2 regions of the Bacillus sp. FJAT-27231 genome follow, and region 1 is predicted to be linked to the other one. Evidence: a T-box and tRNA genes for the amino acid it is inferred to sense, from the RefSeq annotation. Region 1 holds a T-box; the other holds one or more tRNA genes.
The links. A T-box is a leader RNA that pairs with one kind of tRNA and senses whether it is charged. The one in region 1 lies ahead of argS (arginine--tRNA ligase), so its partner is inferred to be a tRNA-Arg.

Region 1 (4,217 bases):
GTTTTCCGCTTTGATTCTAACTCTTTTTTTACAGAATAATTTTTTACATTTCATCCGGCGCTTCAATTCCAAGCAAGGATAAGCCTTTCCTTAAAACTTGCGTGACGGCCGAAACGAAAGCAAGGCGGGATTCCTTCTGCTCATCCTCTTGGAGCACCTTTACCTCTGCATAATATTTGTTAAAAGCCTGTGCCAAATCAATAATATGTTTTGCAACTCGTGAAGGATCAAAGTCCGCTGCCGCTTTTTCAATCGTCTCCGGAAATGCCATCAGCAGACCGAGCACTTCCCACTCTTGTTCACCGGACAGTTGAATATGCATTTCTTTTTTACCATCCCAAGCGGCCTTCCGCAAAATAGAACAGGCTCTCGCATGCGTATATTGCACATATGGCCCGGTTTCTCCTTCGAACCGTAAAATATCCTCCAGTGAAAAATCAATGTCATTCATCCGGTAATTTTTCAAGTCATTAAAAACAATGGCTCCGACACCAACCTGTCTCGCGACTTCCTCTTTATTCGGCAGGTTAGGATTTTTCAGCTCGATATTCTCTTTGGCAAGCGCAATGGACTCCTGAAGCACTTCTTCAAGTAAAACAACCTGTCCTTTTCTTGTTGACATTTTCTTGCCGTCTTTACGCATCATCCCAAACGGAACATGAACCAGATCGTCTGCCCAGTCAAATCCTAGTTTTTTTAATACAGCTTTTAATTGTTTAAAATGCAGGCTTTGCTCCCCTCCTACGACATAAAGAGCCTTTTCAAAATTGTACGTTTCTTTACGGTAAAGAGCCGCCGCTAAATCTCTCGTTGCATACAAAGTAGCCCCGTCTGACTTTTTAATTAAGCAAGGAGGAAGATCTTCTTCTTCCAATGAAACGACTTGAGCCTGCTCTGACTCCGAAAGCAGTCCTCTACTCTCAAGCAAGTTAACAACACGGTCCATTTTGTCATTGTAAAATGCCTCTCCCGCATACGAATCGAAATCAATATTCAGCAGCTTGTAAATCCGAGAAAAGTCCTTTAAGGATTCCGCTCTAAACCACTTCCATAGCTTAGCTGCTTCCTCATCACCGTCTTCAAGCCGCTTAAACCATTCACGTCCTTCAGCTTCCAGGCGGACGTTCTTTTCTGCTTCTTCGTGAAATTTCACGTACAAAGCGAGCAATTCCTTAATTGGATTCGCTTTTACTTTCTCTTCATTTCCCCAGTGTTTATACGCTGTAATCAATTTGCCAAATTGAGTTCCCCAATCACCGAGATGGTTAATTTTCACGGGTTTATAGCCGCATTGAGCCAATAAAAGGGCGAGTGACTGGCCGATTACAGTTGAACGAAGATGCCCCATAGAGAACGGCTTGGCAATATTGGGAGAAGACATGTCAATCGCTACTGTCTTTCCCTTTCCGCTGTTTGAAGCGCCGAAATTTTGTTTTTTTTGTAAAATCTCTTCAAGCACTTGGGCGGTTACTTCTTGTTTATTCAAAAACACATTAAGATAGCCCCCGACTGCTTCCACTTTCTCAAAAAGCGGGGAATTTATTTTTTGGCTGACCTCTTGTGCAATCAATTGCGGGGACTTCCGCTCAGTTTTTGCCAATGAAAAGCACGGAAACGCCAGATCTCCACGTTCTAGATGCTTTGGCTTTTCAATGAATGGCTCCAAATGATCCATCGTCACCCTGCCCTCTAATGCCTCATACAGAACTTCTGCAAATTCTTTACTATACATCATCGTCGTTCTCTCCTTTTAATAAAAATAAAAAACCCCGTCTCCTCATTAAGAAGAGACGGGGTTTGTATCCCGCGGTACCACTCTCTTTGTTCCATAACAGAACCGGCTTGTTTTTAATAACGGGAAATCCCCGGCTTGCCCTATCATGATCTTTTCAGGCAGGCGTCTCAGAAGTGCGGTTCATCATTCGATCTCGATCAGGCTTCCACCATCCCTGATTCGCTGTGTCCCCTCATTATGATTACTCTCTTCGTCATCGACTTTTACGTGTATAAATTAGATTTTCATCATTTTCATCATTTTCAGCTCTTATTTTTTACACGATTGCAAGATCTATGCCAGAGTCTGAAGCCTGCTAAATGTACAAAAAATACTTAGCTATCCATTTTGTCTATTCATTTTATAATAATTTATGCACAATAGAATAAAAATCACCAGAAAACTTTTTCACAAAAAATTGGAAATAATTTATAATGTATATTTAAAAGCTTACGTTTTCTTTGATTACTTTGAATCCGTTTTCATGATTCTCTGCTAGTTGGCACGAAAATTGTAAGAATGTTTGGAGATTTCAAAATAAATTCGTAAAAGGGGGAGAAACCTTGAATGAAAACATTCGTCTTAAAAAGTCCTTAAAGTTGTGGCAAGTTGTTATGATCGGCTTGGCCTATATGGCTCCAATGGTCGTGTTCGACACATTTGGGATTGTTTCAGATATCACAGGCGGTCACGTGCCTGCCGCTTACTTTATCGCTTTGGCAGGGATGCTGTTCACAGCAGCCAGCTATGGAAAGCTTGTTAAAGTCTTTCCTTCAGCCGGTTCAGCCTATACGTATACTCAAAAAGCCATTAGTCCTCATCTCGGGTTTTTGGTCGGCTGGTCTTCATTGCTTGATTATTTATTTTTGCCAATGGTCAACGCTTTACTGACTAAACTTTATCTGAATGCTTTATTTCCAGCGGTACCTTCATGGATATGGGTAGTCGGTTTTGTCGGACTAGTCACGCTAATCAACCTGCGCGGCATTAATATCCTTGCTAATTTCAATACACTCTTTGTTCTCATACAAATTGCCATTATGGCCGTATTTGTGTTTCTTGTGATCAAGGGGCTTAACAGTGGTACAGGAACTGGACAGCTATTAACTTCTCAGCCTTTCTTTAACGACAGCATGGAAGTAGGGGCTCTTATTGCCGGAGCAACCATTCTCTGCTTTTCTTTTCTAGGGTTTGACGCAGTCACCACCCTTTCAGAAGAAACACCTGATGCAGCAAAAACGATTCCAAGAGCAATTTTCTTTACAGCGCTTTGGGGAGGCATTATTTTCATTTTTACTTCTTACTTTATTCAAGTATTTTTCCCGGACAACGCAAGATTTAACGATCCAGAAGCGGCTCTTCCTGAAATCGCTTTATACGTCGGAGGCGCTTTATTTCAATCAATTTTTCTTGGCATTACGTTCGTCAATACACTCGCCTCTGGACTCGCCTCTACAGCGAGCGTGTCACGGCTTTTGTATGTTATGGGAAGAGATAATGTTTTTCCGAAAAAATGGTTCGGTTATCTTCATCCAACATGGCGCACGCCGATGTTCAATATTATGATTGCAGCAATCGTTTCTTTGTCAGCGATCTTTCTTGATCTTGTTACGGCCACCTCACTGATTAATTTTGGCGCCTTAATCGCCTTCACATTCGTTAACTTATCTGTTATTAGCTACTTTGTTATTCATAAGAAACAACATAAAACGGTCAAAGGGTTTATTAACTATTTGGTCATGCCGCTCATCGGAGCAGCGATTGTTGGTGTGCTGTGGGTAAACTTGGATATTCATTCTCTAACATTAGGGATCGTCTGGGCCCTCATCGGCTTTTCCTACTTGTTGTATATAACTAAAGGGTTCCGGCAACAACCGCCTCAGTTTGCTGATGAACAAACTGAGATTGCAGCAGAGGTCATTGCTCCAAAAGCGGGAAATGATAAATAAAATCGTATGTTAAAATAAAAAAGGGCTGTCCTAAAAAACGGTAAAAACCGATTTCAGGGACAGCTCTCTTTGCATTATAGACCAAAATAAGATACGGCAATAGTTAGAACGAAAAATAAAACAGCTAATACAACCGTCACACGGTGTAATACTAAATCGATTCCGCGAGCTTTCTGTTTACCAAAAAGCTGTTCTGCTCCACCGGAAATGGCTCCGGACAATCCGGCGCTTTTTCCTGACTGCAGCAGCACCACAATAATTAACGCAATAGATACAATCACAAGAAGAGTCAATAACAAAGTGTGCATCGTTCTACCTCCATAAACGAACATACGAATAACCTAACTCTAACATAAAATAACTAAAAAGTGAACAAATTAGCAAAAGGAATTCAAGAAGGGGTCAGTCCCTCACCGCTTTAAAGTGGTGGGATACTGACCCCTTTACTCTTATTTCTTTAAGTTATAGAATGTTTTGCTGCCAAGATATTGGGC
Region 2 (4,217 bases), 550 kb from region 1:
CATTACTTCTGGTACATCGATTTCTGCATTAGCTGCTGCTTTTTCTACAAGTGTATCACGAAGTGTTTGCTCTGCAGCTGTTTTCTTTTGCTCTTCAAGACGTGTGCGGATTTTCGCTTTTAATTCATCAAGTGTTTCCACATCTTCGTCTGTTTCTTTCGCAAATTCATCATTTAGTTCAGGAAGCTCTTGTGCTTTGATTTCATGAACTTTCACTTTGAATACAGCTGGTTTTCCAGCAAGCTCTTCTGCATGGTACTCTTCAGGGAAAGTAACTTCTACGTCTTTCTCTTCACCAGCTGCTACACCGATCAATTGCTCTTCAAATCCAGGAATGAATGTACCTGAACCAATAACCAATGAGTAGTTTTCAGCTGTGCCGCCTTCAAATACTTCTCCGTCAACAGAGCCTTCGAAATCAAGAACGACTGTGTCGCCGTCTTCTACTTTGCCGTCTTCTTTCACAACAAGCTCAGCATGACGCTTTTGAAGAGCTGTTAGTTCTTCTTGGACGTCCTCGTCTGTTACTTCTGTGCTTAATTTTTCTGCTTCAAGCCCTTTATATTCGCCAAGCTTTACTTCAGGCTTAACGGTAACAGTCGCTTTGAAAATTAACTCTTTGCCTTTTTCCATTTGCTCAATATCAATTTCCGGACGGTCTACAGGATCAATTCCTGCTTCCTCAACCGCTTTTCCGTATGCTTCTGGAAGAATGACATCCAGTGCATCTTGATAAAGAGACTCTACACCGAAACGCTTTTCAAATAAAGCACGCGGCATTTTACCTTTACGGAAACCAGGTACGTTAATGTTTTTTACTACTTTTTTAAATGCGGCATCTAAACCGTTGTTTACTGTTTCCGCATCTACTTCTACTGTTAGAACCCCTTGGTTCCCTTCTTGCTTTTCCCATTTAGCAGACATAAAGTTCCCTCCAAAAATCTATAAATTGATCATCATGAACAGTATAAGTTGTTCGGCCGCCCTATGTATATCTTTCTTACACAAAAAGGACACATTATGACCTTTACATTATAACATACGTTTTTTCTCTTTCAACAAAAAGCCTACATGATCGGTGAAGAAATTTCATCTAATTTCCTCATAAAAGCAAGGCTCTTTTGAACCTCTTTATCCAGCTCATTCTCTGTTCCCAGCCCCGGTTCTTGGTAATAGGTACGAAGCTGCCGCAATGATGCTCTAGCCCATCCTTCAGGAGAAATCTCCTTCGGCTCAAAAGGATATATAAGGAAAAAATGATGCTTGACTATTTCCTTTACTTGCTCAAGCTGAACTGGATCTTTGTCCGCTAGCTCGTCTTCCAAAAAGTGGATAACCTTCTTAAAATAATCCTTTTCAAAAGCATCGGACAACTGTACAGGAATCACACTACCCGTAAATTCAAACTTCCTTACCGTTACGGCCCTTTCAATTCCATGTTCCTTTAATACGTTCAAAATAAGTGTTTGCAAAAAAGGATGCGTGCCTTCTTTTTCAAGCATGGCAACTAGCTCGTCATAATACGGCTGGATATTCACATGAGCAAGCTCCATCAATTTTAACGTTTGCTCACGTAAGGTTTCCTGGCCAGTAAACAGCGGCATCCACCTGGTTTCTGGAGCATCCAGCATCTTCCGGCTTAACTCTAACAGCCGTTCAAAATACTCTCGCTTTTCTTCTGGCAGCTGCTTTTCCTCCATCAACGCTGATAGCGTAGAAAAGATCGTCTTATACTGTTTTTGCTGCATAAGAATAAGCACGTAAATATCAAGCACATCATAGTAATCGCCAAGCCCCTTATGTAGCATGTCTTTACACAACTCTAAGGCGCTGTCGTAACGACCACTTTCGTACAAAGCTAGTAAGAGGGCTGTTTTTACATCCCCTTCTTCAGTAAGCGGATGTTCCAGCGCTTGGGACAAAAAAGAAGCAGCTTCATCATATTGCTTCTCTTCAAGGGCGGCCCGTCCTTTTTGGATAAGCGCCTGTCCCGTTCCCGGAAAAATAAATACATTTCCTTTTCTATCCCACTTTTTCTTCTTCATAGTCAGTCACCCTATTGCCTCTACCTCGATGAAAACAGCGGCTGCTTCCATTCCTTTTTTTGTATTTCTGTAAGTGTAGCACGGATATTCGAAAAAAAAAAGCAAAGGAGAAAGCGGATGATCGAAAACAAAAGGATTTAATCGTGCTAAACAAGGATTCCTTCTCAAATTTCAAATATAAAAAACCTCCCAAGCGTTTGCCTGAAAGGTTGATTTCATTATGTATGGCGTCCCAGGAGAGATTCGAACTCCCGACCGACGGCTTAGAAGGCCGTTGCTCTATCCGGCTGAGCTACTGGGACATATCGCTATTTTTCCTCTATTATGTATAACGGTCACTTTTCGAACTTAGACCGATTGACTTATTCTTTATTATAATTCCTTATGTGTCGAAGTTCAAGCATCTATTATTGTGTGCGAAAAGAAGAAGCACCTTAAAGGTGCAATAACTAAAAATGGATTTTACATTTTACAGCAATACAATCATTATAATCTTCAATTATTTTTTTAACTTTCTTAGTCCATTCCCTACCATGCATTTTAATATCATCCGTCCAATCCCATTCATGCCATTCCCCATCAGGAGTTAAGACATCACTAATCGTGTTATTTTCTATATATTTTTCAGAAATATCTCTAACATAAACCATATCATCATTTCCTATATAGCCTTCATCATTTTCATCAATATGGATTGTTCTTACCTTTCCTTGCCAGCCATAACCAATATCCCAAATATCGAACTTCCCTCTTGGATTATATTTACTAATATAAACACCCCTACCCTTACAATCTAAACACTCTGGGTCAGCCTTGTTATAAAGTGGGTGGGATTTGCATGCACTCTCATATTCATTTTTCCAATCTGATATAAAATTTCCCCAAGAAGTCAATTCTTTTTCGTCTAACTCTGCATATTTTTTGTACAAATCATCAATATGTGCTACTTTCTCATTTGCAATCTCTTTGGCTTCCTTTTTGATTGTATCGTTATCAAGACAATAACAATTATCAATATAGGGTTCAACTGGTGTTGTAAAGTCATATTGACTCATTAAATTACCTATTTCATTAAAGATAACTTGTGTATCCTTACTCACTAATACAATTACTTCTCTCCACATAGTTCTCCCCCCTATTCCCACATTACAATAAATATATTTACTGAATTTGAACTTTATTCATGAAACCACCTAATCGTGGCGAAGTCAGTTCAGATTTAGTGACGTGTGGATTAGGGTACATAGGGTATATCCCTACTTTGAGCTTCATAACAACGTGGAAAATACCCCCCATACCCTTATACAAAAGAAAAGAGACTCCTTGATTTCGGAAGTCTCCTATTATTGCTTTGCTTCATGTTCATTCTTTCTGTTAATCAGTGTCCGTTTCTTTATTCCAGTCATTGCTTCAACTTCTTTGTATGTATGACTCTTAAGTAATTCTAAAGCATGTACAACTTGTTGCTTAGAGTGTTTTCTTGGTCTGCCTTCTCTGAAATCATCTCGTTGCTTAGCTAATGCCTTACCTTCTTGAGTACGTTCTACAATCATGTCTCGTTCAAACTCTGCAAATGAACTGAGTATATTGAAAATCAGTCTTCCTGTTGGGGTGTTTTCCACTAGTCCCATATTAAGGATGTGAACCTTTACTCCTCTCGCAAATAAAGTCTTAACTGTTTGAATACCTTCGACTGCTGACCTAGCAAATCTATCTAGCTTTGTTACAACCAACGTGTCCCCTTCTTGTAATGCCTCAAGCACCTTGTTGAACTCTGGTCTATCTGTTTTAGTACCTGTGAACTTCTCTTTATGTATAACCTCGCAACCTTCTGCTTGTAATGCTTGAATTTGAACCTCTAAATCTTGTGCTACTGTCGAGACTCTTGCATATCCATATTTCATTGCTATGTCCTCGCTTTTCATCGCTCATTTATTGCACTAAGTTAATGCACCTCTTGAAATCTATTATAGCAAGGTTGTTAAAAAGGTGCAATAACTTTCAAGTTTTTGCACCTTGCAACTTAAAGTACTCATTACTATTAAACAAGTGATATTCATTAACTCTAAACAGTATTCTTTCCTTAACAACATACCTTGTTACAAAGATTGCAGATTAAGTATTAATTCGAATAACATAATCAATCTCGATGATTCGTTTCGAACAACGTGA

Region 2: it encodes a tRNA-Arg, which carries the amino acid that the T-box ahead of argS (arginine--tRNA ligase) is inferred to sense. The anticodon was not compared.

What each region holds. Positions count from the first base shown of each region.
Region 1 is NZ_LFZU01000001.1:3,503,821-3,508,037, forward strand. It holds gene argS (arginine--tRNA ligase) at 44-1,735, opposite strand; T-box leader at 1,784-2,001, opposite strand; gene AC623_RS16920 (APC family permease) at 2,338-3,723, shown strand; gene secG (preprotein translocase subunit SecG) at 3,798-4,031, opposite strand; gene eno (phosphopyruvate hydratase) at 4,173-4,217, opposite strand, start outside.
Region 2 is NZ_LFZU01000001.1:2,951,450-2,955,666, forward strand. It holds gene tig (trigger factor) at 1-924, opposite strand, end outside; gene AC623_RS14185 (tetratricopeptide repeat protein) at 1,068-2,045, opposite strand; tRNA gene AC623_RS14190 (tRNA-Arg) at 2,271-2,347, opposite strand; gene AC623_RS14195 (hypothetical protein) at 2,495-3,169, opposite strand; gene AC623_RS14200 (recombinase family protein) at 3,389-3,949, opposite strand.